Regions from separate parts of the Brevibacillus sp. 1238 genome, predicted to be linked through region 1. Evidence: riboswitches for the same ligand, from Rfam matches in the RefSeq annotation. Region 1 holds a riboswitch; the other holds the start of a gene.
What was found. Region 1 has a riboswitch for FMN ahead of M2298_RS21150 (ECF transporter S component). Riboswitches for the same ligand answer to the same signal wherever they lie in the genome.
Positions count from the first base shown of each region.

Region 2: linked by a shared signal. The riboswitch ahead of ribD (bifunctional diaminohydroxyphosphoribosylaminopyrimidine deaminase/5-amino-6-(5-phosphoribosylamino)uracil reductase RibD) and the one ahead of M2298_RS21150 (ECF transporter S component) in region 1 are both predicted to bind FMN.

Region 1 covers NZ_JARXWC010000011.1:3,227-19,496, reverse strand. Annotated here, with positions in the region: gene M2298_RS21175 (glutamate-1-semialdehyde 2,1-aminomutase) at 1-938, opposite strand, end outside; gene M2298_RS21170 (protein phosphatase 2C domain-containing protein) at 1,090-1,932, shown strand; gene M2298_RS21165 (ABC transporter ATP-binding protein) at 2,081-3,091, shown strand; gene M2298_RS21160 (ABC transporter permease) at 3,084-3,878, shown strand; gene M2298_RS21155 (ABC transporter permease) at 3,882-4,679, shown strand; FMN riboswitch at 5,086-5,240, shown strand; gene M2298_RS21150 (ECF transporter S component) at 5,495-6,103, shown strand; gene proS (proline--tRNA ligase) at 6,421-7,887, shown strand; gene M2298_RS21140 (hypothetical protein) at 8,226-8,825, shown strand; gene M2298_RS21135 (HAD family hydrolase) at 8,973-9,611, opposite strand; gene M2298_RS21130 (ArsR/SmtB family transcription factor) at 9,696-10,328, opposite strand; gene bcp (thioredoxin-dependent thiol peroxidase) at 10,480-10,950, shown strand; gene M2298_RS21120 (M42 family metallopeptidase) at 10,999-12,051, shown strand; gene M2298_RS21115 (class I SAM-dependent methyltransferase) at 12,061-12,822, shown strand; gene M2298_RS21110 (cob(I)yrinic acid a,c-diamide adenosyltransferase) at 12,865-13,413, shown strand; gene M2298_RS21105 (complex I NDUFA9 subunit family protein) at 13,460-14,374, opposite strand; gene nth (endonuclease III) at 14,502-15,158, shown strand; gene perR (peroxide-responsive transcriptional repressor PerR) at 15,303-15,740, shown strand; gene M2298_RS21090 (glycosyl hydrolase family 18 protein) at 16,000-16,270, shown strand, end outside.
Region 2 covers NZ_JARXWC010000004.1:241,539-257,808, forward strand. Annotated here, with positions in the region: gene M2298_RS12085 (M23 family metallopeptidase) at 63-1,070, shown strand; gene M2298_RS12090 (TetR/AcrR family transcriptional regulator) at 1,180-1,803, shown strand; gene M2298_RS12095 (aldehyde dehydrogenase family protein) at 1,819-3,348, shown strand; gene M2298_RS12100 (Ger(x)C family spore germination protein) at 3,364-4,485, opposite strand; gene M2298_RS12105 (GerAB/ArcD/ProY family transporter) at 4,482-5,570, opposite strand; gene M2298_RS12110 (spore germination protein) at 5,575-7,074, opposite strand; gene ribH (6,7-dimethyl-8-ribityllumazine synthase) at 7,217-7,681, opposite strand; gene M2298_RS12120 (bifunctional 3,4-dihydroxy-2-butanone-4-phosphate synthase/GTP cyclohydrolase II) at 7,702-8,895, opposite strand; gene M2298_RS12125 (riboflavin synthase) at 8,913-9,575, opposite strand; gene ribD (bifunctional diaminohydroxyphosphoribosylaminopyrimidine deaminase/5-amino-6-(5-phosphoribosylamino)uracil reductase RibD) at 9,673-10,770, opposite strand; FMN riboswitch at 10,900-11,046, opposite strand; FMN riboswitch at 11,161-11,307, opposite strand; gene M2298_RS12135 (HAD family hydrolase) at 11,397-12,047, opposite strand; gene M2298_RS12140 (hypothetical protein) at 12,160-12,294, shown strand; gene yunB (sporulation protein YunB) at 12,393-13,118, opposite strand; gene M2298_RS12150 (MFS transporter) at 13,164-14,348, opposite strand; gene M2298_RS12155 (cysteine dioxygenase) at 14,683-15,162, shown strand; gene M2298_RS12160 (globin-coupled sensor protein) at 15,227-16,270, opposite strand, start outside.

The DNA of each region.
Region 1 (16,270 bases):
GCGATTCCGGCGCGGATCGATGCGGGATTGCCCGCCATTGTGCCCGCTTGGTAGGCAGGACCGAGCGGCGCGACTTGCTCCATAATCTCGCGGCGTCCGCCATATGCTCCGATTGGCAAGCCGCCACCGATGATTTTTCCGAGCGCGGTCAGGTCAGGCGTTACGCCCAGCAAGTTTTGCGCACCGCCGTAGCAGAAGCGGAATGCGGTGATGACCTCGTCGTACACAACGAGCGCGCCTGCCTCGTGCGTGATGCGGTTCACTTCCTCCAAAAAGCCTGGCTCCGGCGTGACGATACCGAAGTTGCCGACGATTGGTTCGACCAGGACGCAAGCCGTTTCGTTGCCCCATTTGCCCATCGCTTCGGCGAACGCTGCAACGTCATTGAATGGAACCGTGATCACTTCGCTGGCGATGCTTTGCGGAATACCCGCACTGTCAGGGATGCCGAGTGTGGAAGGGCCGGAGCCTGCCGCAACCAGCACGAGATCGGAGTGACCGTGGTAGCAGCCCGCAAATTTGATGATTTTCACGCGTCCGGTGTAGGCGCGTGCCACGCGAATGCACGTCATGACGGATTCCGTACCGGAGTTGTTGAAGCGGATGCGCTCCATGGATGGAATCGCTTCGCGGATCATGTTCGCAAAAGTGACTTCCCAAGGAGTTGGCGTACCGTACAACGTTCCGTTGGCCGCCGCTTCCGTAATGGCTTTTGTGACGTGCGGGTGAGCATGTCCGGTAATAATCGGGCCATACGCCGCCAAGTAGTCAATATATCGATTGCCGTCCACGTCCCAGAAATACGCGCCCTGGGCACGCTCCATCGTAACGGGCGCTCCCCCGCCTACGGCCTTGAAAGAACGGGAAGGGCTGTTTACCCCGCCGAGAATAACATCCATGGCTTGTTCGTGCAGTTGCGCGGATCGTTCACGTTTCATGCGATTTTCCCTCTTTTCTTTTCAAAAAAGTCCTTCATTATCTTAACACAGCAAAAGTCACCTGGATATGGATGGGGAGCTATAGCTGGGGAAAAGGAAAAATGATACAATTTTCAAGCAAATCACTTCACGTAAAAGGCGGTAATCCACCATGAAACTTGAGTGCATCTCCATCAAAGGAACCGGCAATACCAATGAGGACGCCTATGTGATCTCGCAGGCCGATCAGGTGTACGCGGTGATCGACGGCGTCTCGTCGCTCGTTCCGTACGAAAACCGATTCGGGCAGACAGGAGGAGCGATTGCAGCCGAGCTGGTGAAAAGGAAGCTGGAAATCATGCCGCCTGACGCTGTGCTGTCCGATTACCTGACGTTTGTCAACGAAAAGCTGCGGGAATTGATGCGCGAGAGCGAGATTGACTGGAAGCAAAAAGAAGCATTGTGGGGAGCGGCATGTGCAGTCGTTCGGGTGAAAGAGCAGCACATCGAGTATGCCCAGACTGGCGATTGCATGATTTTTGCGGTCTATGAAGACGATACGGTGCGGCCTTTGACGTTTCCGCAAGTTTCGCTGCTGGAGCAAAACGCCATTGCCCGGTGGGAAGACGGGATTCGCGAGGGGCTGTCTACCCGAGCCGAGCTGCACGAGCGATGTAAGGACATCCTGATTCATAACCGCTATCAGGCGAACGAATCAGGAGGATATGGCGTTTTGAACGGAGATGCGGCTTGTGCGGATTTCATAGAGTATGGACGGATCAATCGGATCGGATTGAAGGCGCTTGTTTTGGCGACAGACGGTCTGTTCATGCCACGACCAACAGGCGGAAAAGGACCGGGGTGGGAAGAAACGGTATTGCCAATCGTCCACAAAGGGCTGCAACGTTACACGGATGAGCTGATCGCACTGGAAAACAACGATCCCGAATGCATCCGCTACGCCCGCTTCAAAAAGTCGGACGACAAGACGGGCATTGTCGTGAATTTGCGCTGACAGTTTGTTACAGTTTGCCTTTTGCACATTTTCATGCGCTCATATACACTAACAGTTGTTCATGACCGTTTTGCCAGCCGCAAGTGGTCACATCTCTTTGCATGAAAAACGTCAAGGCGTTTTTCCACTAAAAAAAGGATGGTTATCCATGATTCAAGTGAAGAACCTGCAAAAGGAGTTTCGCATTCACCAGGCCAGAGCGGGTCTCGGGGGTGCTTTTCGTGATTTGTTTAGTCGCGAGTATAAGACCGTCAAGGCAGTGAATGACCTTTCTTTTACCGTGGAAGAAGGGGAAATGTTCGCTTTGATTGGGGAAAATGGCGCCGGGAAATCGACGACGATCAAAATGCTGACGGGCATTTTGACGCCAAGCGAGGGCGAGATCGTCATCAACGGCTACGTTCCGTTCAAACAGCGCGAGGAATACGTGCGCTCCATCGGTGTCGTATTCGGACAGCGTTCGCAGCTCTGGTGGGATTTGTCGCCCATGGAGTCGTTCCGGTTGCTGAAAAGCGTCTACAAAGTCGACGGGCCAGAGGGAGATAAGTGGCTAGACCGCTTGATTGAGGAGCTGGAGATCAACCCGTTTGTCAGCCAGCCAGTGCGCAAGCTGAGTCTGGGTCAACGGATGCGCTGCGAGGTAGCGGCGTCATTGATTCACAAGCCGCGCCTGTTGTTCCTCGATGAGCCGACAGTTGGGCTGGACGTCTTGGTGAAGCAAAAAATTCGCGAGTTTTTGCGCAATCTGAACGAAACGGAAAACATGACCATCCTGCTCACGACCCACGACGTTTCCGATATTGAAGCGCTCTGTAAGCGGGTGCTGGTCATGGACAAAGGCAAGCTGATTTTTGACGGCCTGCTCAGTGACCTGAAGGAAAAGTGGGGCAATGGCACAGAGGTGTCTTTCCAGATGAAAAAGCGCACACCCGCCGACGAGCTGCGCAAGACGCTTGGCGAGATGCCGTGCGAAATTTCCCAGGTAAACGAATATACAATCAGTGTGAAAGTGCCGCAGAGCCAGGAAATGCTGCCGTTTGTCCTGTCAACGGTCATGTCGACGTTCGAGGTCAGCGACGTAAAAATCATGGAGACGAGCACAGAAGATATTGTCCGCAACATTTACCAGGTGGATACAGGGGTGCGGGGCCATGCATAAGCTCTACATGGAACTGATCCGCATGCGCTTTTTGACCATGCTCGCTTACCGGGTGAATTACTACAGCGGGATCATTATTTACGCGATCAACATCGGAGCGTACTACTTTTTGTGGGGCGCAATCTACGGCGGCCAGCAGCAGCTTGGCGGCCTGTCGGTCGAGCAAATGACTTCCTACGTCGCGATTGCCTGGATGTCGCGCGCCTTTTACTTCAACAACATCGATACGGAAATTGCCCAGGACGTACGGGAGGGTAAGGTCGCGATCGAGATGATCCGCCCTTACAATTACTTGTCGGTCAAGACAGCGCAAGCATTTGGGGAAGGGATATTCCGCTTCCTGTTTTTCGCAGGGCCAGGAATTTTTCTCATCAGCTTGATTATCCCGTTTCATTTTCCCGCGACAGCGACTGGCTGGGGATTGTATTTGATCAGTCTCATGTTTGCCTTTTTGATCAACACGCAAATCAACCTGCTGACGGGGCTGTTCACCTTTTTCCTGTTCCGCAACGACGGGATGATGCGGGCGAAGCGTGTCGTCGTTGATTTGATGTCGGGCCTGGTGCTGCCGATCAGCTTTTTCCCGGGCTGGGCGCAAACGGTTATGGGCTTTTTGCCATTCCAGGCCGTCAACTACTATCCGAGCCTGATTTTTACAGGGGCGATTACTCCGGGGCGTTCCTGGGAGTTGATCGGCTTCCAGGCGATCTGGATGGTTGTTATTCTGGTTCCGATTCTGATTTTGTGGCGCATGGCCCGAAATCGGCTGGTCGTGCAAGGGGGGTAGCATATGCAAAACGTCAAGCACATTTTCGGTATTTTCGCCGACTACCTGGGCCAGTATTTCAAGACGAGACTTGCCTATCGGGCTGACTTTCTCGGGGATTTTGTGTCCAACTTGATTTCCGAGCTGATCAATCTGGTGTTCATCATCGTCGTCTTCACGCATGTGCCGTTGATGAAGGAATGGACGCGGGACGAAATCATTTTCATTTACGGTTTCTTTTTGGTGCCGTATGCCTTATTCTCGATGTTTTTCGGGTTTTGGGACTTCAACGAACGCTATATTATCCGGGGCGAAATGGACCGCATCTTGACCAGGCCGATCCACAATCTGGCACAGGTCTGTCTGGAGTCGATCGCACCGGACCGGATTTTCGGCGTCATCACAGGGCTGATCATCATGGGCTATGCTGCTTTTCAGCTCGATTTGACGTTTTACTGGTACGACCTGTTCATCTTCATCGGGCTTGTGATCAGCGGCGCCCTGATTTACGGCGGGGTGTACACGGCGATTGCCGCCGTCAGCTTTTTCTCCGATTCCCGGACAGGAATTGCCCCGATGATTTACAACATCCAGCAGTACGGGCGTTACCCCGTGGATGTGTACAACAAAGCGATTCGCTTCGTGCTGACTTACGTGTTGCCGTTTGCTTTTGTCGGGATTTACCCGGCGGCTTACTTTTTGCGAAAAGAAGTGTGGTATACGTACGCAGCACTTACTCCGGTAGTCGCGGTCATCTTCTTTGGCATCGGCTTGCTCGTCTGGAACTGGGGCGTCACCAAGTATCGGGGAGCAGGGTCGTAGTGGCAGAAGCTACTTTTGGTGCGATTTGGTAGGCAGGAGCAGGATTATGGATTTTTATTTGGGAACGGTTACGGTAATATTAGAGGTAACGAGCTTGAAAGAAAAAAAGACCGTCCGGCGGCTACCGGAACGGTCTGGTCTGTACAAACGAGGCTTCCCTCAAAGGGGACGGCTCAAAATTTGGTGAAGAATAGACCGCCGAGGAGCAGTCAACTCAAGGGCGGTCTATTTCTTTTTGGTCCAGGTAACTACCTATAGCACGTGGCGACTTTAGGCTGAGAAGCCCCATTTTTTTAAAAATATATCCAACTAAATCAATTGGAAAATAAAGATAAAATGTCGATTTAACAGTTTCGTCTATTGTCAAATCGAAAAAGCGCAGTATAATATGCTGTATACAACTACACAATTCCTTCAGGGCAGGGTGAAATTCCCGACCGGCGGTGATGGTGCAATCAGCACGTCAAGCCCGCGAGCCTCCCGAGCTGTTGACAGCGACGGAGTGCAGGATCTGGTGAGATTCCAGAGCCGACAGTACAGTCTGGATGGGAGAAGGATGACGACAGTACGTTTACCACACACGTGCTTGTTTGCCTGTGCTGGCAGGACAGATGCGATGAGGCATGCATGATGAGCCGCCTCGTTGTTTCTTGAACCTGTATTTATTGCACATGCTTTGTCATACGCCTGTAAGCTGCCCTGAGAATTATTCTCAGGGTATTTTTGTGTTTGCAAAAGCGTAGACATTTTGGCACGTGTGGGCAAGACCGCTGTTGCCATTCCTCAGAAGGAGAAAAAACGAGGAGATGGTACACATGAAAGAAACAGCCCTGCACACATCGCGCAGAGCAACCCAGCGGATCGTGACGATTCCGATGCTGGCAGCCGTTGCTTTTATCTTGCAGTATTTGGAGGTTCCCGTTCCGCTGATGCCGAGCTTTTTGAAGCTTGATTTCAGTACGTTGCCAGCGCTGATCGGCGGACTCATGTACGGCCCTGTAGCGGGCATTATCATTGAAGTTTTGAAAAATACATTGCACATGCTCTTTAAAAATACAGACGGATTGTTGATCGGAGAGCTTGCCAACGTCGTGGCGGGCGCCAGCTTTATTTTGCCAGCCGTCCTTCTGCAACGCAGCGGTCAAGGGAAAAAAGGTTTTTTATCGGGCCTCGCGCTTGGAACGTTGCTGATGACGATCGTCATGGCTGTTGCCAATGCGTACGTCCTGCTCCCGGCATACGCCGCTCTTTATCAGATGCCGATGGCAGAGCTGTTGGCCATGTTCAACGCAACCAGCGTCTGGTCCCTGGTCATGGTCGGTATCGTTCCGTTCAACCTGTTCAAAGGGGTCGTGCTCGCACTGGTCGCGTATCCGGTCTACGCCAAGCTGGGTGCGCGCATTGCCCTCAGAACCACAAATTGACAACGGCTGCGCGACTTGCTAAGATATTCCCTAACAAAAAGCAGTTTAGCGAAAAGGCTATGAAAGGACCCGCAGTTATATCCTGGTTCCAGAGAGTCGGCCCTAGTCTGGAAGGCTGATACGAGGCGTACCTGCACCCCATCCTGAAGCCGCCAGCGACGAGCTGGTCCGGTTGCCCGCCGTTATCGGGTTGTTGAGTGGACTTATGGCTTGTGCCATGGTCAATCAGGGTGGTACCGCGGAAGTGAATCCTCCGTCCCTTTTTTGGGATGGGGGATTTTTTGCATTTTCATGTAAGAAAAAAGGAGCGTAGAAGGATGAAAGAGGACAAAGCGTTCGTAAAAGAAATTACACCGCAGTCGGAAGATTTCTCGCGCTGGTACATCGACGCGATCAAAAAAGCGGATTTGATGGATTACACGCCAGTGCGCGGCTGCATCGTCTTCAAACCGGATGGCTTCGAGCTGTGGGAGCGCATCCAGGAGGCGATGGACAAAAGATTCAAAGAGACGGGACACCGCAACGCCTACTTCCCAATGCTGATTCCCGAGTCCTTTTTCCAAAAAGAAAAAGAGCACATCGAGGGCTTCAACCCAGAGCTGCCTTGGGTGACGGAAGCGGGAGGAGAGCAGCTGGAGGAAAAGCTTGCCCTGCGCCCGACTTCGGAGACGATCATCGGACATATGTACGCGCAGTGGATTCAGAGCTACCGCGACTTGCCGATTCTGATTAACCAGTGGGCAAACGTGTTCCGCTGGGAAAAGCGCACCATGCCATTCTTGCGTACTTCAGAATTTTTGTGGCAGGAAGGCCATACCGCCCATGCGAACGAGGAAGAAGCGCGCCAGGAGACCATGCAAATGCTGGAGATTTATCGCGAGGTTGTGGAGCAGGAGCTGGCGATTCCGGTATGGAAAGGGCAAAAAACGCCAAGCGAGCGCTTTGCAGGAGCAGTCGACACGTACTCCATCGAGGCGATGATGAAGGATGGCAAAGCGGTGCAGGCCGGAACCTCCCACTACTTGGGCGACAAGTTTGCGCGCGGCTTTGAGATCAAGTTCCTGGATCGCGACAATCAGTTCAAATACGTGCATACGACTTCATGGGGCAGCTCTACCCGCTTGATCGGCGCGATGATCATGGTGCACGGCGACGACCGCGGCTTGGCTTTGCCGCCGCGGATGGCACCGACTCAGGTCATCATGATCCCAGTCGGACCGATGAAGCTGCGCGATCAGGTCATGGTTGCATTCGATCCGCTATTCGACGAGATCAAAGCGGCAGGCGTTCGCGTCCGGGCAGACTTGCGCGAGGAAACTCCGGGCTGGAAGTTCAACGAATGGGAGATGCGCGGTGTGCCGCTGCGTCTGGAGCTTGGACCGCGCGACGTGGAAAACGGCCAGGCGATTCTCGCCCGCCGCGATACCGGAGAGAAAATAACCGTGCCACTGGAAGGCATTGCGCAGACGATTGCCCAATTGCTCGAAGACATCCAGCAAAATATGTTCCAAAAAGCGCTGGCCTTCCGGGAAGCCCATTCGCATCTCGGAATCGATACGCTCGCGCAGCTGTCCGCGCACATCGAAAAATGTGAGAACGAAAACACGCCAAGCGGCTGGGTGCTCGCAGGCTGGTGCGGAGACGATGCGTGTGAGTCCAAGGTCAAGGAAGAGACGAAGTTCACGTCCCGCAACATTCCGTTTGAACCGCCTGCACAAAAATCGGTCTGCATTTGCTGCGGCAAAGAGGCGAAGCATACAGTTTGGTTTGGCCGCTCGTACTAAGGTTTCATTTAATAAACAAAACAAAAAAGGGAGTGCTCCCCGTACGTAACGGAGCACTCCTTTTTGTATCCACAGAAGTCAGCGTGTGCGGGCAAGTTGTAAAGTATTTCCATTAACGTAATTTATCATTCGAGTAAAAAGTATATACATAAAAGTGAATATTTTGTATTTTTATTGATGGTTATAGAAACGACTCCACGAAGTATGTAATGTACATGGACCCATGGGATGGTCAACATTTTACTATGACTTATGACTCTTTCTTGGATAGCTCAAGACAAGAATAGATTGGCTCATTGTATGGTTTTGAGTCAGAATAATTTAAGGAGGGCAGTTGTATGAAGAGATATGTTTGGACATTGTTCGGTGCAGTTATAGTTGCTGGAATATCATTGGCTACTTGGGCTGGTGCATCCAATCAAGGGAATAAGGAAGCACTAAATGCATACAAGAAAATGGAACAAGCCCGGAATCAAGAGAACAAATCTTTGAACGAATCGAGCAATAATTTTACGCTGTCAGACTTCTCAATTCCAGGAGCTTTGTTGTCAGAAGCGGATAAAATCAGCAAATACAAAGGTTCGAACGTTCATGAGTTATTGACTGCGCATGATGAGAAGCTTTCGTTTATTATGGAAGGTGATGAAGTAAAAGGTATCGCTATAGCAACAGATACGGAGCCAATCATGGCAGGTGGTGAAAAAACCGGCCCTGAATTGTTTGACCTTCATGAAAAAATAAAAAACGATCTTGGTGACAATGTCAACATTATGTACTTTAGTTATGCAGGCGGATTTGTTTTTGTTGCTACTGATAACAAAGGGGAGGAAAGCTTGTGGCTCGATCAACGCGCTGCTCAGTTTCTGGAGCTTTCTCCTCACGTTCAACTCGATTCCGAAGAAGTTTTGCAACGAATCCGAAACAATATAAATCAATAAAATGACAAGGGGGCGTCTCTTCGTCGAGCAATCGACTTTTGAGGCAGCCCCTTCGTATTATGCGGTCAAAATCCGTATATGAAAAAATCTCAGCCATGCAAGACTGTCTATTAACGAAGTAATAGCAGGTTAGGCAACCCGAATCAATCAGCGGCCAAGCACCCAGTCAACAAACGCCTGCGCGTCAGAAAAGCGATAGTCCGGCTCAGGATCGAAGCTCCCGGCCTTCTGGGTGACAAGCAGCCAGTCAACGCCGACCGTAGTCAGCCCTGCGGCGCGTCCCGCGATAATGTCTGCGTCGCTGTCGCCCACAAAAATCGCATTCTCGGCTGTAGCTCCCAGCTGTTTCAGCGCTGTGAAAATGCCTTCCGGATGCGGCTTCGGCTCGGTCACCTCATCGCCTGTGATCACGACAGAAAAATACTTTTCCAATCCCCACTCGCGCAGCGATATATCTGCACTTCTGCGCCCTTTTCCCGTCACGACTCCCATCTGAATGCCCGCAGAATGCAACTGTTCAAGCATCTTTGCAAGCTGCGGAGGATTTTGCACCTGAGCGTGCTCAAGCGTGTACACATGGAAAAAATGATCGAGAGCGGCTTCGTGTTCATGGGCGGGCAGCTTGTTTTGCAAAATGCCAGTTTCGGTTGGACCAAACATCGCTACGATTTGCGCATCGGAGTAGTGCTCTTGCAAAAAGCGCTGAAAAGTAGAGCGAAAGGCCGTGAAAATGAGTGGGAGCGTATCGGCGACTGTACCGTCAAAATCAAACAAAATCGTGCGCATGGCTGCCCCTCCTTTGGAATAAAAAAAGAAAAACCATCTCTCTTGATGGTTTTCCTGGTGTTGGTCGATTTCCTTTTTACAGCTTTACAGCGGCTTGTTCTGGTCGTCTTGCTCCTCAAACTGCTCTTCCGAATCGTCTGTCGGCTCAGCAGGCGTCAGCGGAAACAAGACATCGAAAAACTTGAACTTGCGGCGGCCTTGCTCGTTTTTGAAGCCTTTGTACTTTTGCAACAGGTCGCTGATGTCGTCCACCAACTGATTGCGTTCTTCCTGGCTCAAATAAAATTCAGTCAGGTTGAAAGCAAAAGTATTCTGGTATTCCTTGCGAACATCCTGATCGCTTGCAACGAAACGATTGAGTGTCCTCATGAGATCCTTTTCTGTGGTGCGAAACGGAGTGAACATGACGTCACTCAATTGCTGTGCATTTTCTTCAATCATAAGCTGAAGCTTAACCTGAATCACCTTGGCGACTGGCTCGTAGTATTTCTCCACGATGGAACCTTTGACGCGGGTATCTACCTGTTCGAGCAAACCAACACGCACAAGTTCCTTCACGTGGTAGTGAAGACGTGCAGCATTTTCGCCTAGTTCCGTAGCGATTTGTTTGGCCGTACGCGGCTCCAAATCCTCGAAGAGTTCTAGAATCTTAACCCGTTCTGCTATGGCAAGGGATTTAAGCGCTTCTGGATCCGTTACTTCAAAAAACTCTTTCATGCCAATTCTCACCATCCAACTGACTAGGCCATTTTTTTATTTTTCTTAATTAATTCTATCGTTTTCTGCTAGAAAGCGCAACGTATATGCGGATGAAGTACCTGTAAGCTTGTGGTAAAATGAAACCAGTGATTTTTACGGGGGGATGAGCATGATCGAAACCGGACAAGCCGCGCCTTTATTTACTTTGCAGGCAAACAATGAACAGACGATTTCGCTTTCGCAATACCGCGGAAAAAATGTCGTGCTTTATTTTTATCCAAAAGACATGACGCCGGGCTGCACGACCGAAGCGTGCGATTTTCGAGACTATCACCCGATGTTCGCGGAGCTGGACACTGTCGTGCTCGGAATCAGCCCGGATTCCGTGAAGTCGCACGACAAGTTTATTGCGAAGCACGAGCTGCCGTTTGTGCTTTTGGCCGATCCGGAGCATGAAGTTGCGGAGGCGTACGGCGTTTGGGTGCTGAAAAAAATGTACGGCCGCGAGTACATGGGAATTGAGCGGAGCACTTTTGTGATCGACAAGGAAGGCAACATCGCCAAGGTGTGGCCGAAAGTGAAAGTAAAAGGGCACGTACAGGAAGTGCTCCAGTTTATCAAGGAAGAGCTGCAAAGCTAAAATCGGCGTTTAATACATAGTCATAGTACATAAAAGGAGGATTTTCTCATGGGTGTGTCTACCGAGTATGTCGTTCAAGCTTTTTGCCAATTGGCGAATATCCCGAGTCCGTCTGGCAACACAGAAAAAGTAATGGCGTGGGTCGCTGGGGAACTGGAGCAGCTTGGCGTGGAGTACAAACGGACGAACAAGGGAGCGATTGTCGCTACCGTGCCGGGGGCGCGTGATGACAAGGCGCGTTTGCTGACGGCGCACGTCGATACGCTGGGAGCCATGGTCAAAGAAATCAAAAGCAACGGACGCCTCAAGCTGACGTTGATCGGCGGTTTTGAGTTCAATGCCGTGGAAGGCGAGCACTGCACAGTGGAAACAGCGAGTGGCCGCCTGGTGACCGGGACGATTTTGTCTACGAAAGCATCTGTTCACGTCTATGGCCGTGAAGCAGGCAAGGCAGAAAGAACCGACTCCAACATGGAAGTTCGTCTGGACGAGAAAGTGACAAACCGCGAGCAAGTACAGGCGTTGGGCATTTCGGTTGGCGATTTTGTTTCGTTCGATCCGCGCGTGACGGTAACAGACAGCGGCTTTATCAAATCGCGTCACATCGACGACAAGGCAAGCGTTGCCGTTCTGTTGGGCGTGTTGAAAGCGCTTCGCGAGACGGGCCAACAACTGCCGTATACAACCCACTTTTTCATCAGCAACAACGAAGAAATCGGTTATGGCGGCAATTCCAGCATTCCAGCCAACGTCGTCGAGTATTTGGCGGTTGACATGGGCGCGATCGGCGACGGACAGACGACCGATGAATATTGCGTCTCGATTTGCGCGAAGGATTCCTCCGGGCCGTACCATTACGGATTGCGCAGCCACTTGACACGTTTGGCGCAGCAAAATGGACTGAATTACGCGGTAGACATTTATCCGTTCTACGGATCAGACGCGAGCGCGGCGCTCAGGGCCGGATACGACATTGTTCACGGCTTGATCGGTCCTGGCGTGGACGCCTCCCACTCCCATGAGCGCACGCATACAGAAGCGCTCGACAATACAGCGAAGCTCGTCATGGCTTACCTGGCTTCCGAGGACATGCAAGCATAGGAGGGCGGCATGAGCAATATGTATCAATGGGCTGATTACTATGACCTGATGCAGCGCGGACTTGCTGGCGATGTTGAGTTTTATTTGGAAGAAGCGAAGCAAGCTGGCGGAAAAGTGCTCGATCTGGCCTGTGGGACGGGAAGGATTGCAATCCCGCTGGCTCAGGCCGGAATCGAGGTTACGGGGATCGACCTGTCGCAAGAGATGCTGGCGAAAGCGCAGGAAAAAGCAGATGCGCAAGGCGTCAGCGCCGGATTGAAGCTGTTGCAGGGAGATATGCGCAACTTCGAACTGGGGGAAACCTTTTCGCTGATCATGATCCCGTTTCGCTCGTTTTTACATCTCTTGCACGTTCAGGAACAGATGAAGGCGCTTGCCTGTATTCGCAAGCATTTGGCGCCAGGCGGCAAGCTCGTCATGAACGTCTTTGTACCGAAGATCAATCATTTTTACGAAGAAAATGAAAAGATGTCCCTGCGCGGCACACAGATGTTGCCTTCGGGAGAAGAACTGTCGATGTGGGACTACACCCGCTACGATCACTTCCAGCAGTTGTGCGAAGTGACCCGCATCTACGAGCGCACAGATGCAAACGGAGTGGTAACCGAGCGGCTGAAGGGACGTTTTGCCTTGCGCTACATTTATCCGTCCGAATTTCATCACTTGTTGCGGTTGAACGGACTGAAAGTGACCAAACGGTACGGAACGTTTGCCAGAGCGCCTTTTGATGCGAGCAGTACGGAGCTGATTGTCGTTTGTGAGTCTGTGTAGCTTACTTGTTCCAGACAAAAACCAATGAAGGCGGGGATCGGAATGAAGATTTATACGAAATCGGGAGACAAAGGCGAAACTTCATTGGTAGCGGGAGTGCGCGTGCCCAAGTTTGCAGATCGCGTCGAGGCGTATGGAACGTGCGACGAGGCCAACTCCCAGATCGGGCTTGCCTTGTCCTTGTTGCCTGTGTCCGATGCGTGGCAAGAGCTGCAGGATGTTTTCCACATCATTCAAACCAAGCTGTTCCACGTAGGGGCAGAACTTGCCACGCCGGAAGGGAAAAAGGTCGGCTGGCCGATTGCAGAGGATGATGTTACGTTCCTGGAGGGGCAGATTGACCAGTTGGATGCCAGTCTGCCGCCGCTCACGAACTTTATTTTGCCGGGAGGACATCCCGCTGCTGCTGCCTTCCATGTCGCCCGCACGATGGTGAGACGCGCAGAGCGAAAAGCCGTCCACGTTGCCCAGCAGGAACAGGTGAATCCGTCGGTGGTCAAATATCTCAACCGCCTGTCTGACTATCTGTTCGTCGTCGCCCGTCACGTGAACAAAGAGACGGGTTCTGTGGAGAAAACACTGCATGAATAAACAAAAGTCCCTGATTTTTCAGGGGCTTTTTCTTTTTGGCGGATCGTTATGAAAGATAGGTGGAGATTCCTGGGCGAAAGGCGATTTTTTCTGTGGAAAAGGTGTCGTACAGCCGTTCGGCGTCCCGGCAGGCATTGCCTTCGAGCAGCATCGTCAGCTGGGTGTTGGTTATCGGAAAAAAGGAGAAGCCCTCCATTGCGTTGATGACTGGTTTCATGAAGGCGAGCGGGATGTGGATTTTGCGCACTTTTTGCTTGCCGAGCACCTCGCCGATCGTATCGAGAATTTGTTCGTAGGAGACGGGAGCAGGCCCGCCTGTTTCGTACGTCTGATTGGTTGCCTCGCGATGGTTCAAGGCTTGGACAAAGACGTCCGCTACTGTTTTTCGCGCTACAGGCTGCAACAGGTAAGAGCCGTTTCCGAGCACAGGAGTGACTGGCATGCGAACAAGATCGGCCAGCATGTTTACAAACTCGTCGCCAGGCCCGAAAATGACCGATGGCTGAAAAATGACGTAAGGGATGCCGCTTGCTTTGACAAGTTGCTCCGCTTTGTATTTCGTAAGATGGTACTGGCTCGTGGCGTTTTCTCGCGAACCGAGTGCGCTCATGTGGACGAAGCGTTTTACGCCATGCAGTTTGGCTGCTTCCAGTACGTTGCGCGTGCCGTCGACGTGAATCCGCGAAAAAGTGATTCCTTTTCCCGGCTGCTCGCGAATAATTCCGACCAGGTGAATGACGGCGTCGCAGCCTGCCATGGCTGTTTTCAGCGATTCAGCGTCCAGTATATCCCCAGCCACTTCCGTCACGCTTCCAGGGCCAGTCACCTCAGGGAGCAGTTTGCCTTTTGAATCTGCCCGACCTGGCCGGGACAAGCAAACGGTATCGTAGCCTTCTGCAATCAGACGATCCAGCACGCCTTTGCCGACAAAGCCGGTAGCTCCTGTCAGGAAAACTTTCATTCATATCGCCCCCTGTTAAATGATTCCAAGCTTATTGTACATCAGGTCACGAACTGCTTTCCATGGCTTGCGACGATTGCCGAGCTGTTCAAGATCGGTATAATGTAGGAAAAAGGGGGATATATTTATGGCACAACGCAAAGTACCCGTTGCAGACATTCTGGACACACTTCAGCAGATGTACCCGGATGCACACTGCGAGTTGAATTATACAACCCCGTTTGAGCTTTTGATCGCTACGATTCTTTCGGCGCAATGCACGGATAAGCGGGTGAATGAAATTACAGAACCGATGTTCAAACAGCTGAACCAGCCGGAACACTATTTGCATCTGACGCAGGAAGAAATGGAAGAGCATATAAGAGGGCTGGGCTTGTACAAGAATAAGAGTAAAAACATTTTGGAGACCTGTAGAATCTTGTACGAAAAGTACAATGGAGAGGTGCCGCGAACGCACGCCGAGCTGGAGGCGTTGCCGGGAGTAGGTAGAAAAACGGCCAACGTCGTGCTCTCCAATGCGTACGGTGTCCCGGCGATTGCGGTCGATACCCATGTGTTTCGTGTCGGGAATCGCCTGGGCCTTGCCAAGAGCGACAATGTGGACGAAGTAGAGCGTCAGCTGATGAAGAAGATTCCGCGCGAAAAATGGTCGGATGCGCATCATTGGCTGATTTGGCACGGGAGAAGAGTGTGCACGGCGCGCAATCCGAAATGCGATCAATGCCAACTGCAATCCATGTGCAAATACGCTTTGACCGAAGCGAAAAAGGCAGCAAAAGCTTGATTTCCATTTCTTTCTCCGCAATTCGGCGGAATGGATATTGACAGTTTTCGCCGAATAGACGTACACTTATTTAAAGTAATTCTAATCAATGACAAACAGAGTTGATTGATCTTTTGTCTTGCGAAGACTGTGGGGTGTGACAATATGGCACAGCGTGTAGAAAAAGCTGTAGAAATCCTCAAAAACACCGGGGTTCGGATGACACCTCAACGCCATGCAATCTTAACCTATTTGCTGGAGACGATGACTCACCCGACGGCTGACGAAATATACAAAGCTCTCGAAGGCAAATTCCCCAATATGAGCGTCGCGACGATTTACAACAACCTCAGGGTTTTTAAAGATGCGGGTTTGGTAATTGAGCTGACCTACGGGGATGCTTCCAGCCGCTTCGATGCCAATGTGGAAGAAGACCATTACCACGCGATCTGCTCTAGCTGTGGGGCGATCCGGGACTTCCATTTCCCGTACTTGCGGGAGGCGGAAGAGGCTGCGGCGAGAGATATCGGGTTCAAAGTCACCGGCCATCGGATGGAAGTATATGGCGTCTGCGAGTCCTGTCAAAAGAGTACCCTAAATTGAGTTATGTGGATGAACACCTTTTGCCTCAACGAATGTCGAAGAGTTGAGGCAGAAGGTGTTTTTCTGTTGAAATGTGTAACGTTTTGGCTGTTTCAAACGTCTTTTTTTGGAGGGAGAACGGCTCGTCCTGCGTTTTCCAGTATACAAAAGGTTGTGAATCGTTTGAACCAAGGCTATGATCGAAATATTGCAGGAATGATACAGATGATCGGAACCGTGGCGAAAGCCCGTTGGTTGGGAGGAGGGTATAACCGTGAGCATGCAGCTTAATACAGTACCTCGTCCCAGACGCAGAAGGGGAAGAGCGCTGCGCAGACTTTTCATGCTGATGTTTTTCTTGCTCGCCATCTTTGGGAGCATTTACTGGTTTTTCGTGCTGCGGGCGTCAACGGAACATGTGCAGCCGTACGACGGCGCCAAAGATGTCATCGTCTTTGAAGGAAAGCGCATGGATGCCACTTACTTGCTCGACGGGGAGCAAATCTTGCTTCCTTTTGATTTCATTAAAGAGAAAATCGACCCGGCGATCT
Region 2 (16,270 bases), on a different contig from region 1:
GGATAATCCGCTCAGACTGGCAGAAACTACAACGGAAACTACCCTGGCTGGAGGGAGTCGGCATGCGAGTTTTCCGCCTAATCATTCAGATCAGCTTGTGCGTGGCAGCAATCGTTTTGCCGCTGGAATCAGGCTTTGCCAAAGGCTCTGCTGCCAAACAGACAGATCCTCTGCTAAAAGAGCGCCTGCAGCTTTTTTTGCGCATGGAGTCTTTGTACGGCATTCCGTGGAACTATTTGGCCGCGATTGACCAGTACGAGCGCACGATGAAAATACGCAAAAAACAAGCCAATACGCAAGAATCGAACGCGCGGCTCACGGCTGTTGATATCCCGCAGGAGCGCTGGTCAGGCGTGATGAACCCCGATCCGGAAGATACCAACCCGGCATCGATTCAGTTTTTTGACGGGCTGGGAATGGACGGCGACGGAGATGGGATCGCCGACCGCAACAACGATTTGGATGCACTCACTACGCTTATTCATTACCTGTCCGCTTACGGCTTTTCGGCGGATGACTGGCAAATCGGCGTCTGGTCTTACTACCAGCGCGATCGCTCGGTAAAAACGATCCGGCAATTCGCCCAGGTGTACGACAAATACCAGCACCTGCAACTGGACGAGCGTCATTTTCCCATTCCTGCCCGGTACGACTACAGCTACCGCAGCACATGGGGAGACGCTCGCGGCTGGGGAGGACGCCGCATTCACGAAGGCACAGACATTTTCGCCAGCTACGGCACGCCCGTCCTGTCGACCGCCTACGGAGTCATCGAGGTCATTGGCTGGAACCGCTACGGCGGCTGGCGAATCGGCATGCGGGACATGGGCAACGTGTATCATTACTTCGCGCATTTGTCCTCGTTTAAAAAAGGGTTGAAGCCAGGCGACATCGTCGAGCCAGGGCAATTGCTCGGGTATGTCGGCAGCTCCGGCTACGGAAAGCCCGGGACGGCGGGGAAATTTCCGCCCCACTTGCATTACGGCATGTACCGGGAGACAGGGGGAGCCGATTGGGCTTTTGACCCTTATCCGTATCTCAAGCGTTGGGAACGTCAAAGGAAGCGGTGATGCAGCCGCTTCTTTTTGGCATGTTCTCGATTTCCATTGACAGAGCGCACAGCAGCGAATTACAATCAAATCAAAATTTGGACGATCGTCCAAAAACGAGGTGCACAGCATGACTCCCCCTTCCAAAAGCCAAGCGAAAGCAGAAGCGAAGCGAGCCTTCCTGATCGAACAGGCAACGGCCTGTCTGGCGGAAAAAGGCTACGCCAACGTGTCTTTGCGCGATATCGCCAAGGAATCCGGCGTCTCGCTCGGCATCCTGCATTACTACTTCGCCAGCAAGGAAGATTTGCTGCTCGCTGTCATCGCAAGCTACAAGGAACGCTTGATCGACGAGTTGGAACGCGAAGTAGTCACTGCTCCCCTGGACAGTTGGCTCCCCGCACTCGTGACGGTTCTCGGGCGCAGTCTCCAAGAAGACCGCAAGCTGCATCGGCTCTGGTACGATTTGCAAGCGCAGGCTTTGTACACCCCCGTCTTTCTCGAACAAGTCCACCGCATTCGCGCCCGGCTGCACGACTTGATTGTGCGCATGCTCAGACGGCTGCAAGCGGAGCGGCAAACACCGCTCGCAATGGACGAGAACGCTGCCAGCTCGATCGTTTACTCCTTGATTGACGGCATGATCTTGCAAAGCTTGCTGGACGAAGACAAACCCGCAGCCGAAGCTTTGGCCCTTTTCCAGTTTGCAGTGCAGCATTTTCTTGCGTCGCTTTTTCCGCTTGATCAAAAATGAATGAGGTGATCCATGATGTCCGTCCTCTCTTTGCGCAATCCTGCGACTGGCGAAGTTTTTGGTTCGGTAACGGAGGCCAGCCCGGCCGAGGTTGATGCCGCCGTAGCAAAAGCACGGCGCGCCTTTGCTGCCTGGTCCGCTACATCCCTCGCTGAGCGGCTGCGCTATCTCGCTTCCCTGCGCCACTATCTCGTCGAGCACGGCGAGGAGCTGGCGCAAAAAATCAGCCAGGCAACGGGAAAAGTAACGCTTGAGGCGTACATGACCGAGATTTTTGTCACCGCTGATACGATCCGTTTTTACGAAAAGCACGCACAGCAAATGCTGTCTCCCCAGCCTGTTCCCACCCCGCTCGTGCTCTGGCCGAAAAAATCGTACATCCACTACAAGCCGATGGGCGTTGTCGCGGTCATCTCGCCGTGGAACTATCCGTTTCAGCTTGCCATCATTCCGATGCTGTCCGCGCTTGTCGCCGGAAATACCGTCATTCTCAAGCCGTCGGAAGTCACGCCGTCCACTGGCCTGTTGATCGAAGAACTGTTCGAGATTGTCGGACTGCCTGAAGGCGTCGTCACTGTCCTGCACGGCGGGCGGGAGGTCGGCAGTCGGCTTGTATCCGCCCGGCCTGACAAAATCTTTTTCACAGGTTCGGTCGCCACTGGCAAAAAAATCATGGCAGCCGCAGCGGAGCATTTGATCCCCGTAGAATTGGAATTGGGCGGAAAAGACCCGATGATCGTTTTCGACGATGCCCATCTGGAGCGCGCCGCAAACGGTGCCGTCTGGGGCGCTTTCACCAACTCCGGTCAAGTGTGCATGTCCGTCGAGCGCCTGTATGTCCACGAGCGCGTGTATTCCGAATTTTTGCGCTTGGTCACCGAAAAAACAAAAGCGCTGCGCCAAGGCTTTCCCGAGCAGGCAGAAGTCGGTTCGATGACGTCGCCGCAGCAAATCGGGATCGTCCGCGCGCACATCGACGACGCGCTCGCCGCGGGAGCCACAGCTGTCACTGGCGGAGCGATCCAAACGGACAGCATGTTCCTTGCCCCGACCATCCTGACAGGCGTCACACCGGAAATGAAAATCATGCGCGAAGAGACATTCGGCCCTGTCCTGCCGATCGTCACCTTTTCCGATGAAGCAGAAGTCATCCGTCTGGTCAATGAATCGCCCTACGGCTTGAATGCCTCTGTCTGGTCAGCCGACAAAGCAAAAGCGCAGCGCGTGGCGGAAAAGCTGTTGAGCGGAAACGTGTGCATCAACGACGTCATCATCAGCTATGCCAATCCGCACCTCCCTTTTGGCGGGGTCAAGGATAGCGGCATCGGCCGTTACCGCGGCCCGGTTGGACTGCAAGCTTTCACCCACAGCATCTCGATCATTCACGATCCCGGCTCGAAAAAGCGCGAGTTCAACTGGTATCCGTACACGCCAGACCAGCAGCTGATGTTTTCCGGGCTGACCCATCTGCTCTACGGAAAAAGGCCAAAATGGAATCTTCCCACGCTGAAAGCCATCTGGCGGGAGCTGAAACGACTGCGTTAGCAAGCCTGCTCCCCCTTATTTGATGGTTCCGTAGCCGAGAATGTCCAGTTTGACCTTGATGTTGAGATCGGCCTTCTTGTAGAGGGCCAATCCTTTTTCCCGCGTCCATTTCCCATGGTATTTCTGCCGGAGGCTTTCCTCCAAGCCAGCCGGATCGACGCCCCATTTTTGATAGTTTTTCAGCATGGTTTTCGTTTCACTTTGAATCCGCTTTTCCATTTGTTTGACCAGCTTGGTGATCTGCGGACGCTTATCCAAGTTTTTCTTTCCATCATAGCCGACGACCACGCCGCGCAGTTCCAGGTCGATATGAATGACCGGCTTTTTCGTATTGCCATTGCTCCGCACTTTTGATTTCGACCAGACGAAGTCGAAAATGATCTCTTCCATGTCGGCGTTCTCCTCCGCAGCGTCCGGGTCGCCAAACCCGAACTTGACGCGGGGGAGCCGCTTGCGTCCCAACAAACATTGCACCAGCTTCCCTTCGCGCTGCGAGTACAGTCCAATCATCTTGTCCTTTCGCAATAACGCAACTTGGGCAATCTCGATGCTCCCGTCTTGCTTGACCAAATACGGCAAATTCGGATCGCCTATATTGCTGGTCATCATGAAGACAAAATCGTGAATCGTGGAAAAAGACGAAAACGCCGTCTCCACTCTCGGACGCAGCAAGTCGTTCAAATACGTGTTGATTTCCGGCTTGTTCTTGTACTTCCCTCTGATGACATCCTCTACTTTGCCTTTGACGATGGCGATAAACACGTTTTCGCCCACAATCGGATTCCGGTACAAATCGAGCACGACTTTGCCAATCCCGCTTTTTCGGGCAAGCTCCTCGCTGAACAAAATGACGCGCAGCTGCGATAAAGTAATCGTCCGCTCCACTTTGGGAGCCAACGCCAGCATCGCTTCACTGGTCATCGAAGCCTGGGTCGCATAAATTTGCGTCGTTTCCTTGCCTTTTGCCGGAACCGGAATGGAGACCAGCACCTTCATTTGCGTATCATCGACATAGTCGAACCCCATCACGCCGATCATCGCCATGTCTTCAAGCGCCGGACGTTCATATTCGGCGGCACAGCCCGCAAGCGTGCAGGAAAGGAGTGCGATCAAAAAGAGCCAACTGCTCCATCTCATGACACCTTCTCCCCCTTTCCTCGCCGCAAAGCGTGCAGCATCAGCAAAAAGATCGGCCACAAGATCAAGCCGTACGCGAAGTAAACAGTCAGCTGGTCATACAGGTAACGTTGCGCTTCCACGGACAGAGGGCCGCGAATCATAAAGTAAGAAATCGCGGACGGCAACAAGAGATGCCATAAGCGACGTTTCCCCGCCAATTGTTCCATCCCCGTACGCGCCATCCACAAGTACGCGGTCGACGTGCTGAGAATGAGAAATACCCACAGACCGATTCCCAAATTTTCTACCCGCTCCAAAAAGGACAGCTCGACAGCCTTGAACAGATTCAAAATCGGGTAGACGAGATTCGCCACCTGCCATTCGGAAAAATACGCCACACTCGTGAGCAGCACCAACACGTAGAAGAAAACGACCGTCCATACGCCGATCAACACATGGCGCCGCGCTCTGTTCTTTTCGATGATAAACGGGTAGTAAATCAACAAAATTTCGTACCCCAGCATACTGCCTGAGGATTGGTTAAGCGCATCAAGCACACTGGCCAGATCGGTATTGAAAAGCGGAAAAATATGCGACAGCCCGCCTTTTTGAAAACCGTAATGCAGCAACACCAGCATCCACCCCGTAAAAAACAAGGCCAGCAGGCAAAATCTCGCCACGAGCTTGATTCCGCCGTTCGTAATGTACATCATGACGAGTGTCAAGCCAAGCAACGGCATGGTGATCGTCTGGTTGTTGAGCATCGAGGTTTGCAAAAGCCGGACGTATCCTTCATTCGCTGTCGATGTGTTCAGGATGGCGTAGACGATGACCAGGACGTTCAGGCAGCTGCCCAGCCACTTCCCCAGCAACTTTTCATGAATCCCGAACAGCGTATCTCCCGGGTAGCGGCTGCACAGCGCGATCATCGGAAAGACCGTCAGCGTCACAATGATTCCGAGCAAAATCGGCGCCATCCACAAGTTATAGCCCATTTTGCTGGCAAAATGAGAAAGCGACAGCAGATTGACGCCGACCATTGAATTGATGATCAGCCCGATTACATGGATCGGATTCAGGCTGTGAATCTTTCCTCTGTCCATCTATCTACTCCTCACCAACGGGCCGCGCCTGTTTGCGTTTTGCTCTGGACATGCGGTTGCGATAGACGATGAACTTCATCGGCGCGCGCACCAGGCCATTAAACAAATCCGTCCACTGGCGCGGCACACCCGGAGCCATGTAAGGAGTGCCCAAAGAGGTCAGGTTGAGCAAATGCGCAAACAAAAAAGCAAGCATCAGCATCTGACCGTACATCCCCATCATGCCTGCCATCAAAATAAAACCGTAACGAACGAGACGAATCGCGTTGCTCATCAAAAAATTGGGCGGAACAAACGAAAGCAGGGCCGAGACGGAGACGAGAACAATCAAGATGTTGCTGGCCAATCCCGCTTGAACGGACGCTGTTCCGATGACAATCCCGCCCACGATCCCGATCGTCTGACCGATTTTCGTCGGCATGCGTATCCCGGCTTCACGCAAAATCTCGATAACCAGCTCGATGAAGATCACTTCGATGACCGGAGGAAAAGGCACCTGGCTGCGCGATTCAGACAAAATCGTCAGCAAGGCGGGAGGGAGCATTTCCGGGTGAAAAGTCAGGACGGATACGTAGCTGGAAGTAAGCAAAATCGTCACAAACAGCCCGAAAAAGCGGATCATTCGCAGCAAGCTCGCCGTTAACCAGCGATTGTAGAAATCCTCGGGGCTGCTGAACATCTCCAGAAAAGAGGCCGGGCAGATCGCCGCTTCAGGGCTTCCGTTCAGCATAATGATGATTCTGCCATCCAGCAGTGCCGCTGCCACATTGTCCGGGCGACTGGTCAGCCCGAACTGGGGAAACGGCGAGTACGGCTTGTCTTCGAGCATTTGTTTCAAAACAGGCAGTCCGACGAAGCCCTGATACTCGACGTTTTGGATGCGTGTCTTCACGCGTTCGACGTTGATCTCGTTCGCGATATTTTCCAGGTACAGGACCGCTACCCGGTTTTGCGTCTCTGTGCCGATCGTGTAGGCGACAATTTTCAGGTTGGGCGTCGTCAATCTGCGGCGCAAGAGCGACAGGTTGATCTCCAGCATCTCCACAAACGAATCCTGCGGGCCGAGAACCGTCGCCTCGCTCTCCGACTTGGTAATCGCACGATGCTCGACCTGAAACGTATTGACGTGCAAAATAAGCTCCCGTTCCAGAAAAAACAGGATCGTATGGCCGCGCAGCAAATTGGCAAGCAGCAAGTCCAGGTTGCCTTCGCGACACGGCTGCGCGTAAGGAAGCACGGTCAACGGATCTCTGCCGTCCGAGCGCTGCAACGGCAAAAACACGTTTTCATACAACTGCGCCAGTTCCACCATCGTATCTAGAAAAAAAACGTGAACCTCTTCGTCATTGATCGTCAAAGCCAGGCTGCTGAGGTCATCCACGTTGTGCATTTGCTGTTTGATCATTTCCGGCGTGATTCGCTCGCCACGCGAAGGCGACGCGCCACCGCTCTTGGCTTGTGCCACTTTGAATACTTGCGCTCTCCACCAATCTGTCGGCTCCATCTTGAATCCCCCGATCTACAGGAAAATCCTTCTTACTTTGACCGATAGGTGGTGATTTTATCCATCCATAGGCGTTTTTATCCATGCAAAAACGGGAGCCTCAGCCCCCGCTTCTCGCCTTCTCATGCTATACTGTTCTCGTTTAGGCAAACTGCTTCGACAGATTCGCCATTTCAATCGCAGCCGCAGCGGCCTCCCAGCCTTTGTTGCCTGCTTTCGTTCCAGCACGCTCAATCGCTTGCTCAATATTGTCTGTCGTCAGCACGCCGAAAATAACCGGAATCCCTGTGGACAGCGACAAGGAAGCAACTCCTTTGGCCGCTTCGTTGCACACGTAATCAAAGTGCGGAGTTGCGCCGCGAATCACGGCGCCCAGCGTCACTACCGCGTCGTAACGGCCGGATTCCGCCATTTTTTTGGCAATCAGCGGAATTTCAAATGCGCCTGGCACCCATGCCACATCGACGTTTTCCTCTTCCACACCGTGGCGCTTCAAAGCATCGAGAGCGCCGCCAACCAGCTTGCTGACGATCAGTTCGTTAAATCGCCCTGCTACAATCCCTACGCGCAGTCCTGTCCCTACCAGATGTCCTTCAAATGTTCTCATTCCGTTCACTCTCCTTTGCATTATAGGTGGAGCAAGTGCCCCAGCTTCGTTTGCTTGGTTGTCAAATATCGCTGATTGTGCGGTTGCACCTGCATTTGCAACGGCACTCTTTCTTCTACTTTCAGCCCGTAGCCGTCCAGCCCGCGAATTTTGCGAGGATTGTTGGTCAAAAGGCGCATCCTGCGCACTCCGAGGTCGCGAAGAATTTGCGCACCAATCCCGTACTCTCGCAAATCGGCCGCAAAGCCCAGCTTTTCGTTTGCTTCCACCGTATCAAGCCCTTCCTCCTGGAGCTTGTACGCCTTGAGCTTGTTAATCAGCCCGATGCCGCGTCCTTCTTGGCGCATGTACAAAAGAATGCCCGCGCCCTCCGCCTCGATTTGCGCAAGCGCAGCATGCAGTTGCGGCCCGCAGTCGCATCGCTCGGAGCCAAAAATATCCCCGGTCAGGCATTCGGAGTGCACCCGGACGAGAACCGGCTTGTCCGAGTCGATCTCGCCCTTGATGAGCGCTACGTGTTCTTTGCCATCTACTTCGTTCGTATAGGCCGCGATCCGAAAATCGCCGAAGCTCGTCGGGAGATTCACTTCGATTTCTTTGTGCACATGCGATTCCGTGCGCATCCGATACGCGATCAAATCGGCAATCGTGATCAGCTTCAGCTCAAACCGCCGCGCAATCTCTACCAACTGCGGCAACCGGGCCATCGAGCCGTCTTCATTCATAATCTCGCAAATCACGCCTGCCGCAGCACTGCCAGCCATCTCCGCGAGATCGACGGCCGCCTCCGTGTGACCAGCCCGGCGCAACACGCCGCCCGCTTTTGCTATCAACGGAAAAATATGCCCCGGCTTGCGGAAATCTTCGGCTGTCTTCTGCTCATCCAGCATCGCCAGCACTGTCTGCGAACGCTCATGGGCTGAGATTCCCGTATGCGTGCTCGCCTCATCAATCGAGACGGTAAAAGCCGTCCCTTGCTTGTCTGTGTTGTCTTCGACCATCGGAGCAAGCTTCAATCTGGCCGCGCGCTCTTGCGTAATCGGCACGCAGACCAGCCCGCGCCCATGCGTTGCCATGAAGTTGATCATCTCCGGTGTCGCCGCTTCCGCCAGGCAGACGAAATCCCCTTCGTTTTCCCGATCTTCGTCATCCACTACGATAATCGCTTTCCCTTGGCGCAAATCTTCCAATGCCTCTTCTATCTGATGAAACATGGGACTTCCCTCCTCGTTCAGACAAATCCATTTTCCTGCAAAAAAGCCATGCTGATCGTCGAGCCTGCCGCTTGCCCGCTCCTTTGCTGGCCGCGATCGCCCAAAAGCCGCTCTACATACTTGCCGATGACGTCTGTCTCCAGATTCACCTGATCGCCTGCACGCCGATCCTGCAAGCTGGTCTGCGCCAGCGTGTGCGGGATGATCGACACGCTGAAATGCGTATCCGCAGCTTCCACCACAGTGAGACTGATGCCATCCACGCAAATCGAGCCGCGCTCGATGACGTATTTCAACAGCTCCGCGCTCGCTTCGATCGTAAACAGCACAGCGTTGGCGTGCGGCTGTCGCGACACGATCGTGCCTGTCCCGTCCACGTGCCCGGAGACGATATGCCCGCCAAAACGGTCGCCCAAGCGCATCGCCCGCTCCAGGTTGACTCGCTGGCCCGCTCGCAGATGGCGCAGGCTCGTCTTTTTCATCGTTTCCGGCATGACGTCGACCTGAAAATGCCGCTGCGTAAACGAAGTAACCGTCAGGCAAATCCCGTTGACTGCGATGCTGTCGCCCAGCTGCACACCTTCAAGCACCCGCTGCGCCCGGATCACGAGCTGACTCGCCTGATCGTTGCCCGTGAGCGATTCCACCGTGCCCAGCTCTTCTACCAGTCCGGTAAACATCGGCTTTCCTCCTCTTTTTACACGGTTTATAACATCGGAAAGCAGCCATCGGCCTCGGCAAAACAAAGCCGTCTGTCTCCGATTCGCTTTTTTGTCCTCACTCCCACTGTGGATAGCCGCTGATCCGCAAGTCCAGCTCATCCAGTTGCTCAACGGTCGGATTCGCCAGCTTGACCGCCTGATCCATCGTGGAAAAGCCTTGTCCTCCAAACGGTGTCGGCGCCTGACCACCGCCAATCATTTTCAGCGACACGTAGCTGATCACTTTTTGAATCGCCCGCGCCTGCAAAAACGCTCCGTTGACTGCGGCCCCGCCTTCGACGAGAAGCGAAGTGATTCCCCATTCGCCCAACGTGTCCAGCACCTCGTCCACCCTAATCTGCTCATCTGCCACGAACAGCCGGATACCTTTTTCCGCAAAAGCCTCCTGCTTCGCTTGCGCCGCAGCTTTCGTCGTAAAAATCCAGGTGGGCGCATCCGTATTTTGAATCACGTTGGCCCCGAGCGGCGTGCGCAGCTGACTGTCCCAGATGACACGCACAGGCTGTCGGCCGTGCGCTTGCCCGTCCAGTCTCGCCGTCAAAAGCGGATCGTCCGCAAGCACCGTGCCTACTCCGACCAGGATCGCGTCGTGCTGTCTGCGCAGCTCGTGCACTTCCCCCCGCGCCCGCGCTCCCGTTATCCAGCGGCTGTGCCCGCTTTCGGTAGCGATCTTGCCATCCAGCGTGCTCGCTGTTTTGATCGTCACAAACGGACGCCGCGTCGTGATGAAGTGGAAAAAGACTTCATTCAGCTTTTTCGCTTCCGCTTCATGCACGCCGACAACCACTTCCACGCCCGCTGCCAACAGCTTCTCCGCGCCTTTTCCCGCGACGAGCGGATTCGGGTCCAGCGTGGCGATCACGGCACGCCGGATGCCAGCCGCGATCACCGCCTCGGCGCACGGAGGCGTTTTGCCGTGATGACTGCACGGCTCCAATGTGACATACAGCGTAGCGCCAGCCGCTTTTTGCCCTGCCATCCGCAGAGCGTGCACTTCTGCATGAGGTTCGCCTGCACGCAAATGCGCTCCCATGCCTACTACTTCTCCGTTGTTTACCAGGACTGCACCGACGAGCGGATTGGGGCTCGTCTGACCGTTTGCCGAGCGCGCCAAATCCAGTGCCAGCGCCATGAACCGCATGTCCTGCTCCATGTAAACCTCCTCTTTCATGCACGGATTCCAGCCAATGCAAAAAGCCCTCGAAACCACTAGCGGCTCAGGGCATAAGGAAAGAAGCCTTATCGCATCCGTTTTTTGCAAAAGGGATGCCAAAAAGCATGGTCAGCTCTTCTTCCATCCGGACTTTACCGTCGGCTCTGGATTTGCACCAGATCAGTCGCTGACCGTAACGATCAGCGAGTCGCGGGCTTTAGACGTACATACGTCATTACCGCCGGTCGGGAATTTCACCCTGCCCTGAAGATTTTTGCGCTATGCAGTTTTCCAATAAAAAACGCCCACGAGCAAACGATACTCAGGGCGTAGGGAAACAAGCCTCGTGACAGTTCTGTTTTTGAAAAAACAGCCGCCGAAGCTATTGTAAGACACCTTCTCCCATCCGGACTTTACCGTCGGCCTTGGATTTGCACCAAGTCAGTCGCTATCCATACAGCAATAGCGAGTCGCGGGCTCAGACGTGCGTTCGTCATTACCGCCGGTCGGGAATTTCACCCTACCCTGAAGGCTGGTATTCAGTTAGGCACAGTATAGCACACATTTCTCGTCAACTGTCACTTTTTTAGGTGGAAGTGTCCTTTTCCTGCTCTCCGCGAGCGCGGCTACAAAATGTCCAGCAGCTCGCGCAAGTCCGTAATGTACGCTCGCGGCGAAACTTCATTGCGCTCCATGTCCGCCCGCTCTCCCTGATACGCGATAAACGCCACTTCCCCGCCGTGCGCCGCTTTTCCGTCAATCCAGGAATCTCCGACCATCGTCCACGCCGTAGCAGACCAGTTGGGGTATTGGGCGCGGATGTAGTGAATCCCGGACGGATGCGGTTTGAGTGTCGTCATCTGCTCGCGCGCGACAATCTCCTGGAAACAATCGGCGATTCCCGTATGATTCAGCGCTTCCTCGGCGGCTGCGTAGGCATTGTTGGTCAAAATGAACAAATGATACCGTTCCTTTAGGTGGGCGAGCACTTCCTTGACGTGGTCTTCCAGGACAGCCTCGTGCATCCCTGCTTTTTCAATCGCGGTCACGGCTTCCCACATCGTTTGCTCAAGCTGACTCGTCATCCGGCCCGACTTTCTGCCCATTTCGATCAATTGCGAAGCGGTGTGGCTGCGCCAGTCAAAAGTCGGCTCGCACAGCCCGTGCTCAGCCCATAAGGTAAAAATGGCCTGCTTCATTTCCAAAAAGTTGATTTTGGATTGCAGCAACGTATTGTCCATATCGAAAATGATGCCTTTTATCGACGCTCTGGTCATTGTCGGATCTCTCCCCCTTTTGCCAATGATTATTTGGTCAAGTATACCAAATTAAGAACGTTCGACTAGATACGAAAACGGGAATCAGGACTTTTTCCAATCGCAAAAGCTCGTGAACGACGCCCAGACGATCGACGATAAAAACATCATCATCCAGGGACAGGACCAGGAGAAAAACACCTCATGGAGCATGATCGGCGGCACGCTCAGCAGCCAGGAGGGCGTGATTGAGCTGACCGTCACCTGAGGTGAGCCGTAGATTTCCCCGACACCTTTTCACGGAACGAAAAAAGCGACAGCCCGCTGCTGCCGCTTTTTTGTTGTTCCCGCCATTCGCCAAGTCCGCTATGGCGCATCGTCTGCCCCTTCCATTTGCGCCCGGGGCACATCCGGCTTGCCCTCCGGATTGTTGTACAAATACTGCGGCACATCCCCGATAATCAGTGAATGCGTGATCGGGATTTTCGTGGTGATCGTCTGCTCCTCGGTGGCAAACGGGATGACGATCTGCAAATCGACCTCCACGAAAATGTAGACGGTTGCGAGCACCATGTTGATGCCCGCCTCCTTCAACTCTGTCTCCAGCTTTGTTTTCACAGAGCCGATCGGTACAAAAGTGACAGGCAAATTCGGTCCCATCTGCGCCAAAAACGTATTTCCTGTCGCCAAGCCAAGCGGAATGGTGCGATCGACTTTTTCCGTCTCAAATTCCTGAAGCTTGTTCTGCACTCGTGAAGTTGTCTCGCCGACAATTCTCGCGTATTCCCTAAAGTTAAACTGGTACGCCTGAATCTGCCCTTCGTTGTTCTTCTCGATCTTGACGATCTGGTTGAAATCGACGCCCTGCTGGGAAATTCGTTTGGTGACTGCGTCCGTAATCGCTTCTTTTGCCAATTGCTCTGCTTTTTGGGTTGCCAGGATCAAGAGCGTCGGTTCCAGCCGTTGCTGCAAAAAGACGAGTGACTGAATCGACAAAACCACAAAAATAACCAGCGCAATCAAAAACGCTTTCGTTCGAGAAAGCGGGTTCCTCCAACGCCGACGGGGTCGAAATATGGCCAATCCCGTCACCTCCCAATTGGTACATCCTATGGTAGGAGAAGGGAAAAAAGACTATCAGCGACGAGAGTCGGCAACACCCCCGCTTTTCTGCACGTACACGCCCAGTCCGACGAGCGCAAAAATCAGCAGCACCTGTGCACAGACAACCAATCCGAACAAGCCGCACGCCGCCGTTAACAGCGGTGCGCCAAGAAAACCGATAAAAAAGCCGCTGCGGCCGAGAAAGCCCTGCACCCCGAGCACCTTGCCGCGCACTTCATTTTTGGCCAGCTGCAAAAGCGTGCCCTCGTACACCTGTGCCGCCCCGCTCAAAAGCCCGGCGCATCCGAGCAACAACAGCACCCCCGCCGTCCAATCGGCAGCAAACGCCGCCACGACCAGCAGCGCCATCAGCCCGTATGCGCCAAGCAAGCCACGCCAAAAATCAACGGAAAAACGGACGGCGAAGTAAGCGCCAACCAGCCCGCCTGCGCTCATCGCGGACCACATCAGCCCGTGCAGGGTAGCATCGCCACGGCTTAGCCCATCGGCCAAAAACGGCAAGCCGTAGTTGTGCGCGGCCGTACTGATCGCCAGCGGCGCAGCCAGCAGACTGACCGCGAGCAGCACGGGCGCTCCTTGCAAATATACGAAAGCTGCGCGCATCCCGCCGCTTGCCGTTTCTTTCCCTTCGGCTTTTTCCGCCTTGTCCGGCGTAGCTCTGCTCTCCCAGCGCATCCGCGTCAAAATTGCTGCCGAAAACAAAAAGCTCGCAGCGTCTGCTCCAATGACGAGTGCATAGCCGACATGATCGGTTAACAAGCCGCCCAAAAGGAAGCCGACAATGCCGACAAACGATTCCAGCCTCACCTTGAGACTGTTCACCCAAGCCAATTTTTCCGGTCCAAACATCTGCGGCAATGACGCCTGGAAGCTGATCGCAAACAGCGTGTACAGCATCCCTTTGAGAAAAGCCGCCGCGACGACAACGTATGGATGCGGAATGAGCAAAATCGCCAGCAAAGCCAGCCCCGCTCCGATGTCGCTTGCGATCATCGCCTGTCTTCTGTCCATCCGGTCTGCCAATATGCCAGCAAACGGGCTGAACAGCATTCCGCCCACCTGTCTGGCGACAAAAAAAGCCATCAGCCAAAACGCGCTATGTTCAAACGTAAAAATCAAGGCGCTGCACGCGATCAAGTCCATTCGCGATCCGAGCGAGGACAGCGCATTGACGTACAAATACTTTTTCATGTTCATGTGTACCAAACCTCCTGTTGATCACAGGCGGTTCAGACTGACGCCCCCATCTACGGGGTGCGTACACTGATTATGGCAGTTGACATGCGCATGCCTCCTCGTGTGTAAGTGTGTAAAATCATGACTCGTTTTTGTTCTGTCACTTTCGACGGGGGCCGTTCCTTAACCGTCTATGTGCGGCAACTCATGCCGTACTCTCATCATAACGGGACGCTCCTATCTTGTCATGAAAAACGGGAAAACCTTCACAAAAAAATGGCGCTTCTCCTACGTCAGACTGCATCTGTCTTTCATATGGTAAGGGGGAAGATCTTTTTTGCCCTGGAGGTTTGTCATGAATCTGGAACGATTGGAACGTGCCTTTGGCTCCCTTGTTTGCCCCAGTCCTACCGAATTGAGGCAGGCTGTCGCTTCACTCGCGCTCTGCCCAGACGATATCGCGTCACTCGTTCCCCAACCGGAACAGCTTCCATATGGCCGCAAAATTTTGTATCTCACGCCTCACGTAGAGGTCGTTCTCATCCATCTTCCTGCCAGGCAGGAGTCCATCCCGCACAACCATGGCGACTCGTTTGGCTGGGAGTGGGTCATATCCGGCACGCTCACCAATGTCGTCTACCTCCCGGCTGACCGCGAAGACGAAGTTTTTCGGGCACAAACGACGCATGTCAGCGCAGGAGATTGCTATTACGTCGCTCCCGGCGAGATTCACGCCATTCGCAACAACACAGACGGACCTGTCCTCTCGCTCAATGTGTATACGCCCCCGCTGCAAAACTCCCGTCAGTACCGCGCCGTCCAATCCCCCACGTAGGATTGGAAAAGATACAAAAAAACCAGTACACCGCCAAAAGAGCGGTCGTACTGGTTTTTCGCGTCTACAAATTTTCCGTAATCTCGGACAGCTCATCAGCAGAGCTGGCTACTTGCGCCACTGCCTGGTTCATGTCTTCCATGACTTTGAAGAAGTTTTCCAGTTCTTTTTGAATGTGCGTGCTTTGCTCCTTGCTGTCTGCTACAGCGCCGATAATTCCTTCGAAAAACGCGTTCGTCTCATCCGTCATTTTGCTGCTCGACTGAACAAGCCCTTGAATTTCCAGAACGACCGAAGACAGCACTGTTGTTTGCTGGTTCGTTTTCTCAATCAGCTCCCGCACGCCGAAGACAGACTTCTTCGTCTGCTCCGCCAGCTTGCGCACCTCGTCAGCCACGACCGCAAAGCCTCGTCCCTGTTCGCCCGCTCTCGCCGCCTCAATCGCAGCGTTTAGGGCAAGCAGATTCGTCTGCTCGGCTATCGCCGTTACCACATCGACGATCCCGCGAATTTTTTCGGCATTGTCCTCCAGCGTGTTCATTTCCCCGGAGATTTGCCTCACGCTTTGCTGAATCAATCCCATCTGTTCTTGCTGCTTTTCCAGCTTTTCCTTGCCCTCCCGGGACAGCTCCTGCGCCTTGCTGGAAAATCCGGTGCCGTTTTCGGCATAGCGCAGCATCTCGCGCGACTGCTCCGTCAACTGCTCGACGGACGCGCTGTTTTCTTCCGATACCGCTGCCAGCTCATGGGCGGAATTGGTCAGCATGATCCGCAGCTCATCTTTTTTGTCCTGCTCGGCACGCCGAACACGCTCATGCTCGTTCTCGTACTCTTCCAGCACAATTTGCTGCTCGATGTTGAGAATTTTGGTCACCGCCGTAAGGGCCACCATCAGCTCGTTCTTGTCGGCAATATGCTTGTTCAAGATGTCCATAATCGAAACGAGCAGATTTTGGAACGCGCTCATGTACCATTTCGGTTCCAGTCCGATTCGCATATGTATGATGGCAATCTTGCTGCGCTGCTCGATGTAAGCAGCATCTATACAGCCATTGAACATTTCGGTGATGTGCCGGGTCAGTGTCCCTTTCAGTCTTTGAATCGTGCT